DNA from 4 places in the Kitasatospora sp. NPDC085879 genome. Region 1 is predicted to be linked to each of the others. Evidence: riboswitches for the same ligand, from Rfam matches in the RefSeq annotation. Region 1 holds a riboswitch; each other region holds the start of a gene.
What was found. Region 1 has a riboswitch for cyclic di-AMP ahead of AB0P35_RS12450 (M23 family metallopeptidase). Riboswitches for the same ligand answer to the same signal wherever they lie in the genome.
Positions count from the first base shown of each region.

Region 2: linked by a shared signal. The riboswitch ahead of AB0P35_RS04225 (C40 family peptidase) and the one ahead of AB0P35_RS12450 (M23 family metallopeptidase) in region 1 are both predicted to bind cyclic di-AMP.
Region 3: linked by a shared signal. The riboswitch ahead of AB0P35_RS16725 (transglycosylase family protein) and the one ahead of AB0P35_RS12450 (M23 family metallopeptidase) in region 1 are both predicted to bind cyclic di-AMP.
Region 4: linked by a shared signal. The riboswitch ahead of AB0P35_RS14650 (LysM peptidoglycan-binding domain-containing M23 family metallopeptidase) and the one ahead of AB0P35_RS12450 (M23 family metallopeptidase) in region 1 are both predicted to bind cyclic di-AMP.

Region 1 is NZ_JBFBJZ010000012.1:138,514-143,146, reverse strand. It holds gene AB0P35_RS12460 (GNAT family protein) at 1-349, opposite strand, end outside; gene AB0P35_RS12455 (hypothetical protein) at 430-1,326, shown strand; gene AB0P35_RS12450 (M23 family metallopeptidase) at 1,345-2,115, opposite strand; cyclic di-AMP (ydaO/yuaA leader) riboswitch at 2,126-2,264, opposite strand; gene AB0P35_RS12445 (YiaA/YiaB family inner membrane protein) at 2,513-2,803, shown strand; gene AB0P35_RS12440 (4-oxalocrotonate tautomerase family protein) at 2,817-3,029, opposite strand; gene AB0P35_RS12435 (alpha/beta hydrolase) at 3,180-4,016, shown strand; gene AB0P35_RS12430 (TetR-like C-terminal domain-containing protein) at 4,016-4,582, shown strand; gene AB0P35_RS12425 (hypothetical protein) at 4,623-4,633, shown strand, end outside.
Region 2 is NZ_JBFBJZ010000003.1:216,555-221,187, forward strand. It holds gene AB0P35_RS04215 (NYN domain-containing protein) at 1-915, shown strand, start outside; gene AB0P35_RS04220 (NlpC/P60 family protein) at 1,107-2,135, shown strand; cyclic di-AMP (ydaO/yuaA leader) riboswitch at 2,493-2,680, shown strand; gene AB0P35_RS04225 (C40 family peptidase) at 2,691-3,758, shown strand; gene AB0P35_RS04230 (NlpC/P60 family protein) at 3,998-4,633, shown strand, end outside.
Region 3 is NZ_JBFBJZ010000019.1:18,173-22,805, forward strand. It holds gene AB0P35_RS16715 (septum formation initiator family protein) at 1-257, opposite strand, end outside; gene eno (phosphopyruvate hydratase) at 356-1,642, opposite strand; gene AB0P35_RS16725 (transglycosylase family protein) at 1,847-2,644, opposite strand; cyclic di-AMP (ydaO/yuaA leader) riboswitch at 2,649-2,835, opposite strand; gene AB0P35_RS16730 (cytochrome P450) at 3,029-4,309, opposite strand; gene AB0P35_RS16735 (SDR family NAD(P)-dependent oxidoreductase) at 4,516-4,633, shown strand, end outside.
Region 4 is NZ_JBFBJZ010000015.1:137,329-141,961, forward strand. It holds gene AB0P35_RS14645 (hypothetical protein) at 17-1,423, opposite strand; gene AB0P35_RS14650 (LysM peptidoglycan-binding domain-containing M23 family metallopeptidase) at 1,812-2,774, opposite strand; cyclic di-AMP (ydaO/yuaA leader) riboswitch at 2,779-2,941, opposite strand; gene AB0P35_RS14655 (DUF6348 family protein) at 3,291-4,124, shown strand; gene AB0P35_RS14660 (hypothetical protein) at 4,282-4,476, opposite strand.

The sequences.
Region 1 (4,633 bases):
CCCAGGTGTCCCGGCGCAGCGCACAGCCCAGCGAGGCGGCGCGGTGCCCTTCGAGGCCGAGGACGGCGCTGCCGATCGGCGGGGCCTCGTCGCCCTCCTCGCGCAGGGTCACGGCGAGCCGGTAGACGGTGCGCGGGTCCTGCTCGGCCTCGTCGAGGTACAGCTCGATCTGGTCGGCGCACTCCTCCTCGTCGCGCGGCTCGAAGGGCAGGTACCGGGCGGCCTCCGGGTCGCCGAACACGGCGAACAGGGCGTGGACGTCCTCCGGGGCGAGCCGGAACTCGCGGATCGCCAGGCGCGGCCCGGCCAACCGGACCTGGCGCACCGTCCGGACCTGTTCGGGTGTCATGGCCGCCGACCCTACCCCGGGCCTGACCCCGCGGGCCCCGGATGCCGCGCTGCGGGCCCCGCACCGGTTACGGTACCGGCGTGAACGACGAAGACCTGCAGCTCATCCCCCGTACCCGCGCCGAGGAGCTGCTCGACTGGGCGGACGCCCAGGGCCTGCCCACGGTGCCGGAGGAAGCGGCCCGGCAGGTGCTGGCGCTGCTGGAGCTGAGCGGCGCGCCACTGCACGACGGCTGGCCCGAACTGGGCTCGGCGGTACTGGAACAACTGCTGCACGAGCGGCTCCACCTGTACGTGCAGCCGGACGGCGACCCCGGCGCGTACGGCGCGGCCGTGCGGCTGCTCATCGACCACCAGCGGGCGGTTCGCCGGCTGAACGCCAAACGGCAGGAACGGCTGCACGCGGAGGCGGACTGGCAGGGCGAGCTGCTGGGAACGCTGCTGCGGCGGCCGCAGCTGCTCACCTGGCCCCGGCTCTACACCCTGCTGCTGCGCGCGGACGGGGTGGACACCGCGGACACCGACGCCGTCCGGGCCTGGCTGGACGGCTTCCGCGCGCTGGAGCCCGCGGACCGGACGGCGGCGTACGCGGCGCTGGTCGACACCGGCGCGCTGGACCCGATGTCCGGGGCCGACGCCGCCCTCGGCTGGGGCGAGGCGCACCTGCTGTCGATCGGGATGGCGACCGACGGCGCGCGGCGGCTGCTGGAGTACGGGCTGATGCAGCGCAGCTACCGCAACCTGGCGGCGCTGACCGCGCTCGGCGAGCCGATGCCGTACGAGCTGCGGGGCGAGTTCGAGGACTTCGAGCAGGTGGTGGCGGACGTCGCGCTCTGGCTGTGCGGGCAGTGGACCGTCCCGGGGTTGCCCGCCCTGCTGGTGGCCGACTACCCGGACCTGGCCCCCGAACCGGGCACCGCCGAACTGGAGGCGTACGCCGCGGCCCGCCAGGAACCGGAAGGGGACGCCCACGCGTAGGGGCGCTTCGATGAGCGCCTAGGGCTGGACGCCGTGGGAGCGGAGCCAGCTCAGGGGGTCGACGGGGGCGCCGCCGGCGGGGCGGACCTCCAGGTGGAGGCGGGGGGTGGTGACGCTGCCGGTGGCGCCGACCGCGCCGAGGACGGTGCCGCGCTCGACCGGGCCGTCGGTGACGGCGAGCCGGTTGAGGTGGCAGTACCAGATCTCGGTGCCGTCGGGCAGGGTCTCGACGATCCGGTAGCCGTAGGAGCCGGCCCAGCCGGCCGAGGTGACGGTGCCGTTGCCGACGGCGGTGACCGGGGTGCCGGTGGCGGCCTGGAAGTCGAGGCCGGTGTGCAGGTGGGCCCAGTGGCCGGTGGGGCCGTACTGCGCGCCGAGGGTGTAGCCGGTGGTCGGCAGGGCGAGCGCGGTGGCGTCCACCGCGGCCTGGGCGGCGCGGCGCGCCGCGGCCTCCTGGGCGGCGGCGAGGCGGGCGGCCTCGTCGGCGGCGGTGCGGTGGTCGGCCTGCTGCTGGATGCGGGCGGCGAGGGCGAGGCCCGGGTCGGCGGCGTCGGCCGCCTGGTCGGGGGCGGTCACCGCGGGTTCGGCGGCGGCGGCCGGGCCGGCTGCGGCCGCGGTCATGCCGGCGGCGCCGAGGGTGGCGGCCATGGTGGCGGTGACGCCGAGCAGCGGGCTGCCGCTCCTGGTCTGGCGGGGTACCCGGTGGCGGGCCTGGTCGGCCTGGTCCCAGGGGTGGTCGAGGAGCTGGGTGGCTGCGGCGGTGGGGTCCGCCGAGTGCGTCGACGCCACGGGGCGCACTCCTTTCCTTCCCTCTCGCCGACCGGGTTAGCTGACGGGTTCGGAGCAGGAAGGTCTCCTACGGCTGGGCCACCGGCCCTGCCGATTCACCCCAAGGAACGTGGTTCCCCGGTTCCCGGGGCCACCGGCGAAGGCAGACCGCGGGATTGAGCGACACGCGCACGGTGCCGTGTCGGTACGGCGTTGCCGACCGCGCTGCGTTATCAAACGTTAATGCCGTGCCCGCCTTGATTCCAAGCGTCTGCGGAGGTGGATTCGTAAGGGCTGCGGGCGAAATGGGCTATTTGCCATGGATTGCGAAACGGCCCCTGACGGAGGGTGATCGGACACTCCGGAGTGAGTATCCGTACTCATGCAAGCCCGCCGCGGCTCCGGGACCCTGCAGAGCATGAGCGCACCGATGCAGCCCCGCACCACGGCCGCGTACTACGTGCAGGCCGTCCTGTCCTTCGCCCTCGCCACCGCCGCCCTGGCGATCGGGATCGTCCGCCTCCCGGTGGACGCCTGGATGCGCGCCTTCCTGGCGGTCGCCCTGCTGTACGTGATCACGTCGTCGTTCACGCTGGCCAAGGTGGTCCGCGACCGCCAGGACGCCGGCGACCTGGTCTCCCGGGTCGACCAGGCCAGGCTGGAGAAGCTGCTGGCCGAGCACGACCCCTTCCGGACGGAGGGCCTCTGACCGGTCGCGGCGGTCAGCTGCCGGAGGCGGCGGCGCGGGCCCGCTTGGCGGCGAAGGTCTCGCCGCCGGCGGCCCAGTTCTCGGCCGGGACCTCCTCGACGACCACCCAGACGTTGGCCGGGTCCATTCCGGTGGCCCGGGCGTAGGCGGCGGTGAGCTCGCGGGCGATCTCGGCGCGCTGCTCCTCGGTGCGGCCGGCCAGCTGCTTGACGGTGATGAAGGGCATGACGCCTCCGGTCTCTCGACTCTCGGTCCGGTCTCGGTCCGGCGGCACGGTACCGCAGGCCGCATCCACCTCCTTGACAGCTATGGCTATTAGCCTTAGCTTTATGGCTACGGGCAATCAGCCGCGTCAGCGAGGCCAAGGAGGCCGGCCGTGAACGACACCCAGCACGCCCCGCAGACCCGTCACCTGGACGTTCCCGGCGGCCGGCTGGCGTACGACGACACGGAGCGGGGTGCCGGCGTCCCGGTCGTCCTGCTGCCCGGGATGCTCGACCTGCGGGCGGCCTACCGGCACCTGCACCCGCTGCTCACCGCCGCCGGACACCGGGTGGTCACCATGGACCTGCGCGGCATGGGCGAGTCCTCGACCGCGTGGGACGACTACTCGCCGACCGCGATCGCCGGCGACGTCCGCGCCCTGCTCGACCACCTGGGCATCGCACGCGCCGTCCTGGTCGGCAGCTCGTACACCGGCGCCACCGTGGTGCGGGTCGCCGCGGACGCGCCGGAGCGGGTCGCCGGGATCGTCCTGATCGACGCCTTCTTCGAGAACTTCCCGCCCACCCTGCTGCAGAGGGCCATGGTCGGCCTGCTCGGCCCGGCCGTCACGTGGTTCCCGGCACTGTGGGGCGCCGCGCAGAAGCTCTACTTCCCGACCGCACGGCCGGCCGACTTCGACGAGTACCGGGCCCGGCTGGTCGCCTCGCTCAAGCGGCCGGGCCGCCGCGCGGCGATCCGCGGCTACGTCCGCGGCGAATCCGCGCCGACCGGCTGGGGCGCCGGCGTGACCTGCCCCGCGCTGGTCGTGATGGGCAGCCGCGACCCCGACTTCCCCGACCCGGCCGCGCTCGCCGAGCGGCAGGCCGAGGCGCTGCGCGGACGTAAGGTGATCATCGAGGGCGGCGGCCACTACCCGATGGCCGGGTACCCGCAGGCCACCGCCGACGCCCTGCTGCCCTTCCTGACCGAAGTGAACGAGGTCACCTGATGCCCAGGGCCGGTCTGACCCCCGCCGCCGTCGTCGACCACGCGCTCGGGCTGCTCGACGAGCAGGGCCCGGAGGCCCTCACCCTGGCCGCCGTGGCCGGCCGGGCCGGCGTGGCCACCCCCTCGCTCTACAAGCACGTCTCCGGCGGGCTGGGCGAGCTGCGCGGGCTGATCGCCGTCCGGGTGACCGGCGAGCTGACCGAGCGGTTGTCGGGCGCGGTGCTCGGCCGCGGCGGGGACGAGGCGCTCGCCGCGCTGATCGACGCCTACGTCGACTACGCGGTGCGCCATCCGCACCGGTACGCGGCGTTGCCGCAGGCCCCGCAGGACGACCCGGAGCTGACCGCGGCGGCCGGCCGGCTGGTCGAGGTGATCCTGGCGGTGCTGCGGGGGTACGGCCTGACCGGCTCCGAGCTGGTCCACGCGGCCCGGACGGTCCGCGCCGCGGCGCACGGCTTCGCCTCGCTGAGCACCGCCGGCGGCTTCCGGCTCGCCGAGGACCCGGCGACCACCCGGCAGCGGCTGACCGGGGTGCTGGTGGCGGGTCTGCGCGACTGGCCGCGCTGAACGACCGTGACCCGGCGGCGTCCCGCGCGTTGTGCAGGGCATGAAGAAGCG
Region 2 (4,633 bases), on a different contig from region 1:
GCCGCCCGGGTGGTGGAGAAGCTGCAGGCCGAACTCGCCGAGGTGCGCGCCGCCGCCCGGGTGGACCTGGACCGGCAGCGCGCCGAGTCGGAGGGGGTGCGCCGGGAGGCGGAGTCGCTGCGCAAGCGCGTCCGGAGCCTGGAGAGCGACACCCGCCGGGCACAGGCGGAGGCCCGCAAACTGCAGACGGAGCTGGACGCGGCGCGCGCCGCGGCGGCGGCCGAACGCAGTGCGGCGGACGGCGAGGCGCGCCGGCTGCGGCACCGGATCACCGAGCTGGAGACGGCCGCCGAGGCCGGCCGGCGGTCGGCGCGCGAGGGCCGCAGCGTGGAGGACATGCGGCTGCGGCTGCTGCTCGACACGGTGCTCCAGTCGGCGCAGGGGCTGCAGCGGGAGCTGGCGCTGCCGGTGGCCCAGCTGCGGCCGGCCGACCTGGTGGACGCGGTCGAGCCGGGCTCGGCCAACCCGCACGACGTGGCGCGGCGCGGCCTGGCGGAGGACGACCCGGCACTGCTCGACCAGCTGCTGGCGATCCCTCAGGTGCACCTGGTGGTCGACGGCTACAACGTGACCAAGACCGGGTACCCGACGCTGCCGCTGGAGCAGCAGCGGATGCGGCTGCTGGGCGGTCTGGCCATGCTGGCGCAGCGCACCCAGGCCGAGGTGACCTGCGTCTTCGACGGCCAGGACCTGGACGTCCCGGTGATCATGGCGCCGCCGCGCGGGGTGCGGGTGCGCTTCAGCCGCACGGGGGAGACCGCGGACGAGCTGATCCGCCGCCTGGTGCGGGCCGAGCCGCAGGGCCGGCCGGTGGTGGTGGTCTCCACGGATCGCGAGGTCGCGGACGGCGTGCGGAAGGCGGGTGCGCGTCCGGTCGCGTCGATTCTGCTGCTCAACCGGCTCGCCCGGCCCTGACGGTCGGTCGGCCCCCGGCGCGGGCCGGGTGGCGGGCTTGTGGCGGGGTGGTGAAATCGTGGCCTCTGCGCCAAGTTCGCCCAACTCGGGAGTGGCGCCGGGGACGGATCTTCACTAGGGTCTGGCGTCAAACCTATTTTCCGGACGTCCACTCGATCGGGTGAGTCCAGCAGGAAGAAGGAGCTAGACCCTTGGCCTCCCACCGCCGTCCCAAGCAGCCGAGCCGCGCACGGGTATCCGTGCTCACCGCTGCCGCCGCGACCGCGGTCGCCCTCTCCGCGCAGGCCAGCGCGCACGCCGCACCGGCCAAGCCGAGCAAGGACGAGGTCAAGGTCCAGGTCGACAAGCTGCTCGAGGAGCAGGAGCAGGCGGCCGAGAAGTACAACGGCGCCAAGGAGCGGGCCGACCAGCTCCGCAAGCAGGCCGACCAGCTGCAGGACCAGATCGCCCGTAGCCAGGAGCAGCTCTCCCAGGTGGCGTCCGGCCTGTCCGCGGTGGCGGCCGACCAGTACCGCACCGGCGGCGTCGACCCGACGGTCGCGCTGATGCTCTCCTCGAACCCGGACAACTACCTCGAGAAGGCGTCCAGCAACGAGCAGGCCACCGACACCCAGGCCTCCACGCTGAAGGGTCTTCGGGACCAGCAGCGCCGGCTGGACCAGCAGAAGCAGGAGGCCGCCGCCATCCTCGCCGAGCTGGACCGCTCCACCCAGGTGCTGAACGACTCCAAGGCGGACGTCCAGAAGAAGCTCGCCGAGGCGCAGCGCCTGCTGAGCACCCTGACGGCCGCCGAGCGCGCCGCGATCCTGGGCACCGACCGCGCCTCGCGCGACGCCAGCCGCTTCGACCTGACCAACCTGCCGCCGGCCGCCGGCTACGCCGCGGTCGCGGTCGAGGCTGCGATGGGCAAGCGCGGCACCCCGTACGTGTGGGGCGCCACCGGCCCGAACTCCTTCGACTGCTCCGGTCTGATGGTGTGGGCGTACGCCAAGGCCGGCGTGTCGCTGCCGCGTACCTCACAGTCGCAGGCCAGCGTCGGCACCCGCGTCCCCTCTCTGGCCGCCGCCCAGCCGGGTGACCTTGTCATCTACTACTCGGACGCGCACCACGTCGGGATGTACATCGGCAACGGCCTCGTCGTCCACGCCCCGCGGACCGGCGACGTGGTGAAGGTGATGGACGCGGACATCCTGCCGATCAAGACGATCCGCCGCGTCTGACCATCCAGTAGCAATTCGGACATAAGCCTCACCTGCGGCGTTTCTGATGCCGCATGACACGCCCGGGCGTGTCGTGATCACTGTGTGATCTGCGACACGCCCGGGCGTCGTGTTTGTCCGTCCCGGGGTGACATCTCGTCAGCCGAGCGTGGATTCTCGGTCACTGGCGGTCGTGCTCACATTTTCACGACAACATTTCCCCGTCGATTTTCTGACAACGATTTGAACGGATCACGGATCGGTTACTAGGGTCGTCCCCACGGACCGCCGCACAGTGATCGCCCGACCCGGGTGACGGTGGTGGTCGCCGCCGAGTCCGCGACGCAGCTGGACGGTTCCGACCGTCCACGGGGAACCCCTGCGGGGGTGCTGTCGAACGGAGCCGGGGAACCACGTTTCCCCCGGGGTGAATCGGCGTCAGGTCGGCCGCGCCGGCCGGGCCGCGGGAAGCCGCGACCGGGCAGGGGCGGGCGTGAGGCGTCGTAGGGCAATGCTTCCGGCCCGAACCCGTCAGCTCACCCGGTAGGCGGTGTGAGGAAGAAGGAGTCCGCCTTCGTGGCGTCCCATCGTCGTCCCAAGCCCGTCGGCCGTACCCGCGCATCGATCCTGACTGCGGCAGCCGCCACCGCGGTGGCACTCTCCTCGCAGACCGGTGCGCACGCCGACCCGGCACCCACCAAGGAGCAGGTCGCGGCCCAGGTCGACCAGCTCAACGATCAGGCCGAAGCGGCCAACGAGCAGTACCTCGCGGCCGAGCAGAAGCAGCAGGAGCTGCAGAAGCAGGTCACCACGCTCCAGGACCAGGTCGCGCGTCAGCAGGACCAGGTCAGCGGCGTCCAGGGCCGCCTCGCCGAGGTCGCCGCCCAGCAGTACCGCGACGGCGGCATCTCGCCCACCGTCAAGCTGATGCTCTCCAGCAACCCGGGCGAGTTCCTCGGCCAGGCCGGCGCGGTCAGCCGGATGAGCGCGACCCAGGCCGACACCCTGAAGTCCTTCAAGGCCGAGCAGGCCAAGCTGGACGGCCAGAAGGCCGAGGCCGAGCACAAGCTCGCCGAGCTGGACACCAGCACCCGCGCGCTCAAGGCCAAGAAGGAGGACTTCCAGGGCAAGCTGGCCAAGGCCCAGTCCCTGCTGAACTCCCTCACCCAGAAGGAGAAGGACGAGCTCGCCGCCGCGGAGCAGCGTGCCGCGGACGCCGCGCGCACGTCCGCCGACCGGGCCTCGCGGGACACCACCCGTCCCGACCTCGGCAGTGTCGACCTGCCGTCGGGTACGTACACCGCCAAGGCGATCGCGGCCGTCAAGTCCGCACTGGGCGCCCCGTACGTGTACGGCGCGACAGGCCCGAGCACCTTCGACTGCTCCGGTCTGATGCAGTGGGCGTACGGCAAGGCGGGCGTCTCCATCCCGCGCACCTCGCAGTCGCAGGCCGGCGCCGGCACCAACATCGGCACCAACATCGCCAACGCCAAGCCCGGTGACCTGGTCATCTACTACAGCGACCGGCACCACGTCGGCATGTACGTGGGCGGCGGGCAGGTGATCCACGCGCCGCACACCGGTGCGGTCGTCCGCTACGTCGCGGCCACCGCCATGCCGATCTCGGCGATCATCCGGGTGTGACGACCCGTCCGGCGGACTCGTGCGGGCCCGGCTCCCACCACGGGGGCCGGGCCCGCGGTCGTCGCTGCCCGCCCGCCATGCTCGCCATAATGTCCGATTAGCGGTCAGATATTCGATGATGGATGGGTTTGGACTAGATCGGTGTGACTCGCTAACGTCTGCCCCCGGATGTCCGCGAGGACGGCCGCCCGACCGGGGCGGCGGCGGCCGTCCGGCCGCAGGAACGGAGCCGCCGCCGCATGTCCGCGCACCGACGCCCCCAACTGCCGGGCGGTCACACCCTCGCCCGGGCCCTGCTGCTCACGGCCGCGGCGACCACGGCCGTCGGCGTCACCGTCGGCACGGGCGCGTACGCCACCCCCGCGGCGCCCGCCGACCCGTCCTGGCGGACCGCCGACGTCAGGGCCAAGGTCGACCGGCTCTACGAGGAGGCCGAGCAGGCCAGCGAGCGGGCGAACGCCGCCGCGGAGGACCAGAAGCGCCTGCAGACCGAGGCCGGCCAGCTGCAGGACCAGATCGCCGCCGGCCAGGACCAGCTCAACGGCCTCTACACCGACCTCGCCACCGCCGCCGCCGCGCAGTACCGCGACGGCGGGCTCGACCCGGCCTTCCGCCTGATGCTGGAGTCCGACCCGGCCGGCTACCTCACCCGGGCCCGCGCCCTCGACCAGGCCGCCACCCGGCAGAGCGACACCCTGCGCCAGGTGCTCGACCGCCAGCGCAGGATCGACCAGCGCCGCGCCGAGGCCGGCGCCAAGCTCGCCGAGCTGGAGGACGTCCGCCGCTCCCTCGCCGGCCACAAGGACGAGGTCCGCCGCCGGCTCGGCGACGCCCAGCGCCTGCTCGGCGGCCTCACCACCGCCGAGCGCGTCCGG
Region 3 (4,633 bases), on a different contig from region 1:
GCGAAGTGCAGCCGCTCGCGGGCCTGCGCCTTCACGTACTCCGGGTCCTGCCAGCGGGCCTTCGCCCGCCGGAGCTCCTCGACCTGCTGCCGGGCGTGCTCCGCCCGGGCCCGCTGGTCGGCGATCTCCGAGCGCTGCGTCAGGAACTGCCGGGTGGGGTAGGCCAGTATCGCCACCAGCGAGCACAGGACGAGCACGAGCACGGTCGCGCGGCTGGTGAAGCGTGGCCGCCCCGCCAGTCCCGGGATCTTCCACATCGCTCGTACCCCTCCTGCTCGCGCCGGTGCCCCGGCCCCCACCCTACGGGGTGGTTGCCGGGGCACCGGTCCAGCGGCCGTGTGTCAGCCCGCGGGTGTCAGCCCTCGTACTTGTACCGGGGGAAGGCACCGCGGCCGGCGTACTCGGCGGCGTCGTCGAGGATCTCCTCGATGCGCAGCAGCTGGTTGTACTTGGCGACGCGCTCGGAGCGGGCCGGGGCGCCGGTCTTGATCTGGCCGCAGTTGGTGGCGACGGCGAGGTCGGCGATGGTGACGTCCTCGGTCTCGCCGGAGCGGTGCGACATCATGCAGCGGTAGCCGTTGCGCTGGGCCAGCTCGACGGCGTCCAGGGTCTCGGTGAGCGAGCCGATCTGGTTCACCTTCACCAGCAGCGCGTTGGCGGTGCCGGTCTCGATGCCGCGGCGCAGGCGCTCCGGGTTGGTGACGAACAGGTCGTCGCCGACCAGCTGGACCTTGTCGCCCAGCTTGTCGGTCATGGCCTTCCAGCCGTCCCAGTCGGACTCGTCCAGCGGGTCCTCGATGGAGACCAGCGGGTACGCGGCGACCAGCTCGGCGTAGTAGTCGATGAGCTCGGCGGAGGAGATCGCCTTGCCCTCGAAGGTGTAGGCACCGTCGTTGTGGAACTCGGAGGAGGCGACGTCCAGGGCGAGCGCGACGTCCTTGCCCGGGGTGTAGCCGGCCTTCTTGATGGCCTCGACGATCAGGTCGAGGGCCTCGCGGTTGGAGTCCAGGTTCGGCGCGAAGCCGCCCTCGTCGCCGAGGCCGGTGGACAGGCCGCGCTCCTTCAGCACGCCCTTGAGCGTGTGGTAGACCTCGACGCCCCAGCGGACGGCCTCGGAGAAGGACTCCGCGCCGATCGGGGCGATCATGAACTCCTGGATGTCGACGTTGGAGTCCGCGTGCGAGCCGCCGTTGAGGATGTTCATCATCGGGACGGGCAGGACGTGCGCGTTCGGGCCGCCCAGGTAGCGGAACAGCGGCAGGTCGCTGGCCTCGGAGGCGGCGTGCGCGACGGCGAGGGAGACGCCGAGGATCGCGTTGGCGCCGAGCGAGGACTTGTCCGGGGTGGCGTCCAGGTCGAGCATGGCCTGGTCGATCAGGCGCTGCTCGGTGGCGTCGTAACCGACCAGCTCGGGGCCGATCTGCTCGATGACGGCGAGGACGGCCTTCTCCACGCCCTTGCCGAAGTAGCGGTTCTTGTCGCCGTCGCGAAGCTCCAGGGCCTCGAAGGCACCGGTGGAGGCACCGGACGGAACAGCGGCACGACCGGTGCTGCCGTCGTCGAGGCCGACCTCGACCTCGACCGTGGGGTTACCGCGGGAGTCGAGGATTTCGCGGGCTACGACGACATCAATGGACGGCACGAGGCATCTCCTAGCGGAAGCGGATGAGGGTCGTTACGACCAGAGCCTAACCGCACGGGCCCGCCGGGCCGTGCCACGCACGGCCCTGTCTCACCGTGTGACCGGTCTACTCGTCGGTAGTTCACCTGAAGGACCACAGAACCGGCCGCCCGCCCGCGGGTGCCGCCCCACGGGCGGACGGTCCGTTCGTACCGTGCCGGTCCGTCAGACCAGCCGCAGTTGCTGGCCGGGCAGGATCAGGTCCGGATCGGCCCCGACGACCTCCCGGTTGTTCGCATACAGCTGGTCCCAGCCGCCGGGAAGTTCGAGCGCGGCGGCGATGCCGGACAGCGTGTCGCCCTCGCGCACGGTGTACGGCTCGCGGCCGAGCGCGGGCACCGGGACGGCCTGCAGGGTGCGGCCGCCCTCGCCGGCCGCCACACCGTCGTCCGGCTCGGCCGGTTCGGTCGGAACGGGGGGCAGATGGCGCTCGTAGATCTCCTTGTGCGCCGTCCAGTACCACTGGTCGCCCTTCTGGTACCAGTACACGCCGGAGTCGGCGTCGAAGCCGCCGCGGCCCGGGAACTTCGGCGACGGCGCGCCCTGCCCGGTACTACTGCGGGTCTCGCCGGTACTCCCCGCGGAGGTGCGGGTCAGGCCGGCGCGTTTGGAACACACCGGCCACGCGCCGGGGCCCTGGGTGGCCAGCACCTTCTCGGCGACGGCGATCTGCTGACTCTTGCTCGCCTGGTGGGCGAGCGGGGCGTACCGGGCGCCGCCGAACCCCTTCCAGGTACGGGCGGTGAACTGCAGCCCGCCGTAGAAGCCGTTGCCGGTGTTGATCTTCCAGTTGCCGCCGCTCTCGCACTGGGCGACCTTCTCCCAGATCGAGACCGGGGCGGCATGGGCTCCGCCCGCGGTGAGCAGCGGCATGGCGAGGCCGACACCCGCGACACCCGCGACGGCGACCGCCTTCTGGGCGGTCGTCCTGCGGCGGTGGCGGCCAGGTCCGGTGAAGAGCATGGGTTTTCCCTCTCCGAACGCCTGCGAGGTGAGCTGTCGGGTTCGGACCGGGAGGCTTGGCCCGGCCGCGGCCGCAGGAGGGGCCCTGCTGACGCGGCTTCACCCCTAGCCGTGGGGACGGCGACGAACGTGGTTCCCCCGCCCCTGTCCTTGGTCTCGGTCGTGAGGCCCGGGTGCGGCGGACAGGATTCGGCGTTGCCGCACGCGGGGTCCGCGGCTGCGGACTGTTCGGGAGAGTAAGCAGATCGAACGGACGATCACAAGCTCATCTCGCTGATATCACGTGGGAATTACGGAGAGCCTATTATCGCCCACGAACGATGCCGGTATTTCCTGATTGATGAGTGTTCAGATCCGATCACTCCCGATCGGCGCGACACACCGTCAGACCGGGTCGCACCGCCCGGACGGCTCCGCCGCGGTCTCCGGGGTGAAGGCGACCGGGAGCTCGCGCAGGCCGCGCATGATGAGGCCGCCGCGCCAGCGCAGGTCGGCGGGGTCGGCGTCCAGGGCGAGATCGGGGAGGCGGGTCAACAGGGTGGCCAGGGCCGCGCGGCCCTCAAGCCGGGCCAGCGGGGCGCCGATGCAGTAGTGGATGCCGTGGCCGAAGCCCAGGTGCGGGTTGTCGGTGCGGGCGAGGTCCAGGGTGTTCTCGTCGGCGAACCGGGCCGGGTCGCGGTCGGCGGCGGCCAGCACCACCAGCACCGGGTCGCCGACCGGGACGTCCACCCCGCCGATCGTCAGCGGACGGGTGGCGAACCGCCACGTGGCGAGCTCCACCGGTCCGTCGTAGCGCAGCAGCTCCTCGATCCCGGTCTCCAGCAGGCCGCCCTCGCCGCGGGCCAGCGACTCCTGCAGCAGCGCCCGCTGGCCGGGGTTGCGCAGCAGCGCGTACAGGCCGTTGCCGATCAGGTTGACGGTGGTCTCGAACCCGGCGAACAGCAGGATGAAGGCCATCGCGGCGGCCTCGTTCTCGGTCAGGTGCTCGCCGTGGTCGCTGGCCCGGATCAGCCCGGAGATCAGGTCGTCGCCGAGGTCGGCCCGCTTGCGGTGGATCAGCTCCGCCAGGTAGGTCCGCATCCGCTTCACGGCCCGGCCGACACCGCCGCGCTGCCCGCCGTGGTGTCGGATCATCATGCCGGCCCAGTCGCGGAAGTCGTCCTGGTCCTCGGCCGGCACGCCGAGCAGGTCGCAGATCGCGTAGATCGGCAGCGGGAAGGCGAACTCGTGGATCAGGTCGGCGGTGCCCCGCTCGGCGAAGGAGTCGATCAGCCGGTCGGTGAGCTGCTGCACCCGGGGCTCGAACTCCGCCACCCGGCGCGGGGTGAACGCCTTGGACACCAGCCGCCGCAGGCGGGTGTGGTCCGGCGGGTCGATGTTCAGCAGGTGGGTCATCAGGTCGGCCTGGCGCTCCCCCGGGATGCCGACCCGGCCGGAGCGGTGCGCCTGCTCGCTGTGGTGCACCGGGTTCTTGGAGAGCCGGGAGTCGGCGAGCGCCTGCCGGGCGTCCGCGTACCGGGTGACCAGCCAGGCCTCCACCCCGCTCGGCAGCGTGGTGCGGTGCACCGGCGCGTGCTCGCGCAACCAGGCGTACGCGGGGTACGGGTCGGCGGCGAACTCCCAGGTGAAGAGTTCCGGCTGGTCGGGGCGGGAGGTGTCCGGCATGCCCCGACGGTATCCGCTGCCGGCCACCCGATCGGGGGTGCCCGCGGCACGGCCGGATCCGATCGGCCCGAACGGGCGTGAGCCTGGTCACCTGGGGGGTAATCCCTGTTGCGGGGGGTCGCGAGGTGCCTACGATCCTCCGATAGCCGTGGAGGGCGGACGTGCGGAGCCGCCCACGGGGTGTCGTGCTCAGAGAGGAGCAGGCCGTGCGAGTAGCCGGGGCAGTGGTGGTCATCGCCGTACTCAGCGGGGGCGAGGGGGCCGATCTGGCCCGCCGCTTCGCCGCCGCGGGTGCCGCGGGCATGCTCGTGGCCGACCTGCGCC
Region 4 (4,633 bases), on a different contig from region 1:
CGGACCGGCAGAAAGGTCAGTTGACGGTGAAGAAGTAGTCGGTCGGAGCCGTCTGGGCCCCGTCCTTGGTGGTGCCGTAGACCTCCAGGGCGTACCAGCCGCTGTCGGTCGGGGTCCACGAAACCTGCGCCTCGCCGCGGGCGCCGGCCTTCACCGTGGTGCCCTCGCCCCAGTTGACGGAGTACGTGTAGCTGACCGCCCCCTTGATCTTCGGGGTGAAGGTGAAGGTGCCGGGCACGCCCGCGCCGCCGCCCGAACCGTTCTCGGGGTAGACGTCCGAGGTCACGGTCGGGGAGGTGTCGGTGCCACCGGTGCTCCACCACTGCTGCTGGCTCACCCAGCCGTTCGCGCTGGTGGAGGTGACGAGCAGCACGTCGCCGTACGGGTCGTCCAGCGTGAGGTTCAGCTCGGCGATTCCGCTCGTGGACGCCTTGACCGTCGTCGTCGACCGGGTCTGCCCGAGGCGCTCGACGGTGTAGCTGACCACGGGGCTCACCGCGTGGAGATCCGGGTCGGGGGTGAGCTTGAAGATCGCCTGCTTGCCGTACTGCGGCGAGTTGGAGACCTTGGTGACCTTCGGCGCGTCCGGCTTGACCGCGATGTAGTAGGTCGTGGGCTGGGACATGTTGAACGCCCGGTCCAGGCTGGCCACCCGCAGGACCAGGAGCCCGCTGTTGTACGGCGGCATCAGGTTCACCGTGGCCGAGCCGCCGAGGGAGTCCGCCCGCGCGAAGTAGTTCGGACTGGTCTCGTAGGGGTCGCGGTACTGCGGGATGCCGTGCTCCCCGACCGTCGAGACGCCGGGGACCGGGAACGTGCCGAACCAGGTGAACGCGTAGCCGGCGACGCCGCTCACACCGTTGGCACCGAACGTGAGCGTGATCGGGGTGCCGCCCTGGTTCCGCTGTCCCGCCGGGTAGTTCGGCGAGCTGACGGTCGGCTCCGCGCTCGGGAAGGTGTCGTCGGTGGCCACGTAGCACGGGGCCGACCAGTCGGAGGCGGCGCCGCTGTCCGCGTCCACGGTCCGTGCCTGCCAGGCGTAGGTCTCGCCGTCGCGCAGCGGGGCGTTGTAGCCGCCCAGGGTGGCCGTCGCCTCGTTGCCCACGGAGGCGTACCCCCGCTCGGCGGTGACGACCTGCGACGGGTCGGAGACCGGCCAGGCCCGGAACTGCTCGGTGATCCACCGGGTGTTGGGGTCGGTGTGGCCGGGGATTCCCTCCACCGTGAGACCGGTGCGCCCCGCGACGTACACGGGCGCGGCCTGGTCGGTGGAGCACGCCCGGTACTCGTTGTACAGGTCGGTCGGCGTCGTCGGCGTGCCGCCGGTCGCGTGCGCGGGCGCGGCGACGGCGAGCAGCGCGAGGCCGGCCGCGGCGACCGAGGCGAAGGCCGCACGGGTACGTGCGGCCGGGGTTCTGTTCACGGAGTGCCCTCCCCTGGAGTACCCGCCGGTGGCGTTCCGGTCGAACACCGCTCGACGAGCGCGGGGAATGCTAGTGCACACGTACGAACGACCGCCCGGGTTATCCGCTGGGGTGGTGACGGGGGTCACGCCAGGGCCCGGGTGTCGTTGCCGATCGCGACGAACTGCGGGACCGTCTTTCGGTTCTCGTCGCCCGCACCACACGTCTCGGCCGGCCCCCGCGGCCGGCGGGCACCCGCAGGCCGCGCCGAAGTCCGCACGCGGTCACGGGAATTGGGGGAAACGGCCGAGGCCCGGCCCCGGGATCGTGGGATCCCCGGGCCGGGCCTTCGGGTGCGGCGCGGTGCGCCTCGGCGGTGTGCCGGGGCAGCGGCGTCGGTGTGTTGCGTCAGACGCGGACACCGTGGGCGGCGAGGTACGCCACCGGGTCGATGTCGGAGCCGTACGACGGGGTGGTGCGGACCTCGAAGTGCAGGTGCGGGCCGGTCACGTTGCCGGTCGCACCGGAGAGGCCGATGACCTGGCCGGCGGTGACGGTCTGGCCGACCGAGACCTTCAGCGCGGAGAAGTGGGCGTACTGCGAGTACTTGCCGTCGGCGTGCTTGATGACGACGTTGTTGCCGTAGGCGCCGCCCCAGCCGGCCTCGACGACGGTGCCGGCGGCGATGGCGTGGATGGAGGTGCCGGTGCTGACGGCGAAGTCCACACCGGTGTGGTAGCCGCTGGACCAGTTGGAGCCGGCCTTGTGGTACGGGGTGCCGAGGGAGGCGGCGACCGGCGCGACGTAGCCGGAGGCGGCGGCGGGCTTGGCGGCCTCGGTCTTCGGGGCGGCGGCCGGCTTCGGGGCGGCCGGCTTCGGCGCGGCGGGCTTGGCGGCCTCGGTCTTGGGCGCGGCCGGCTTCGGCGCGGCCTGGACCGGGGTGCGCTTCTCGGAGCGCGAGGCGGCGGCGTCGGACTTCTTCGCCTCGGCCTGCGGGGCGGCGGCCTGGGCGGCCTTGCCGGCGACGGTCAGCTTCTGGCCGGGGAAGATCAGGTTCGGGTTGCCGCCGATGACCTGGCGGTTGTCCTGGTACAGCTTCTTCCAGCCGCCGTCGACGTGCTGGGCGTTGGCGATCTTGGACAGGGTGTCGCCGTGGACCACCTTGTAGCTGGCGTCGGCGGCCGGGGCGGCCGGCGCGGCGGCGGGGGCCTCGGTGTGCGCGGCGGCCGGGGCCGCGGCGGCCGGAGCGGCAGCCGGGGCGGCGCTGTGGACCGAGGCGGCGGACGCAGCGGTGACGGGGATGGCAATGGCGGCGGCGGCCACACCGGTGGCGACGGCGACGCGGGACAGACGGGTGCCCAGAACGGACATCAGGTTTTCCTCTCCGACGCCTGCGAGGTGAGCTGTCGGGTTCGGGCGGGGAGTTCGCCCGGTCGCGAAAATGACGCGACTTCACCCCAAGCCGTCCCGGATCACCGGGCGCGGCACTTACCTTGGGTCCCCCGCTCCTGCCGTGCACGGAATGGTGCGTGACCCCGGGCGGCGGCAGGACTCGGCGTTCCGCCCGGTGGCCCGCCCAGCCGTTGTGGCCGGGCAGGATTCGAGGAAAACCGATCGCCCCCTCCGGAGGCAAGCGCCCCGCCCTCGGGGACCCCCGAGAGCCCTCCCGGGGGTCACTCTCCGCCCGATGGTGGTGGGCGGAGCGCAGTCAGATCAGTGACCGTACGTGTCCGGATCACCAGCAGTCAGGCAAATCGGACACCGGGTGTGGCTGCCCGGTCGCGGCCCGGCACGGATCATGGCCCGCCCGGTGACGCTGGTCACGCGCGGGGCCGATAGCCTCGCTCCCTATCGGTGTTCGACCCCTTTTCGAGCGAGGAGCCGCGGGTGCGCGCGCAGTCCGGACCGGATGTGATCCGGCTCAGCGTCGTCCGGGAGATGGCCCGGCTCGGGCAGCGGTTCACGGTCGAGGGCAGTGTGGTGCGCGGGCCCGGGACGACGGCCGTGGCGGTGCGGGAGCACCCCGGTGAGAACGGCGGCGCCGGGCACGTCGACCTCGGCTTCGCCTTCGACGTGGGGCGGGCGGACGGCCCGGTGGTGTGGGACTGCACGGCGGGCCTCGGCCGGACGGAGCAGGAGCGGATGGAGAGCGCGGTGCGGATGTGGGCGACCACCACCGCGTCGGCCGTGGTGGAGCTGCAGGAGGGCCGGGGCACGCACGGCGACCACTTCCGCCCGGAGCAGCTGCCGGGGTGGCATGCCGTCCAGGGGCCGGCGGCCGTCTTCGGTTTCGGCAGCGACCGGCTGGCGGAGTGGCTGGCGGACCACCGGTTGCTGCCGGCACTGGCCGGGGTGCTGGCGCGGGAGCTCGCGGAGCCGGCGGTGACGGGGGTGAAGCTGTTCCTCGGCGGCCGGGCGGGCGAGGACGTCGCGGAGGTCCGGGTCAACGGCTCGGTGTCGGAGCAGGCCTCGGCGGCGCTGCGGGCGCTCGACTGGCCGCGCGGCGAACGGCTCTGCTGGGCACGGCTGTTCGTCCTGCTGGTGCCGGACGGCAGCCTGCCGGGGCGCAGCGGGGCGGGAGACGGCCCGGAGGAGAGCGGCGCGGAGGGCCGGCCGGCCCGGGAGCGGGCTGCGGCCGGGGCCGAGGCTCCGACGGTGTCCGGGCCCGCCGCACGGCTCGGGGTGCTGGCCCGTTGGCGGCGGGCCCGGGCCGGCCGTTAGGCCGCGGGTCCGGCCGGATCGGCGAGCAGGGTCCGGTGCGTGCGGCTGCCGGGCGCGTGTGTGGCGCCTCCCGGCCGAGGGCCGGGAGCACGTGCGTGCCGGGGCGTCCGCGCCCGGCGTGATCCGCAGGACACGCGCCGGCGCCGGGCGGGGTCGGTCAGCTCGCCACGGACGAGATGGTCTTCGCCAGTTGGTTGAGGAAGTCCTGGATCGGCCGGGCCGCCGTGGACTGGCTCACCATGAAGCCGAAGAGCGCCGCGATGATCGCATGGCTGGTCTTCAGCTGCTTGTTGCGGATGAAGATGACGACGATGACGCCGAACAGGAACAGCGCGGAGACGGAGAAGGCCACCCGGACTCACTTCCTCAATCTGTGGCAGGGGTTCGTCCTGGAACCCCGTGTCGGAACCGGACCGCGGCCTGCGCCGACCGTCCCTGGCACGAGTCGACCGATCCCGCCGCCGTGGAGGCGCCTGCGGCGCCGGTGACGCCTGCTGTCTGCCGCATCT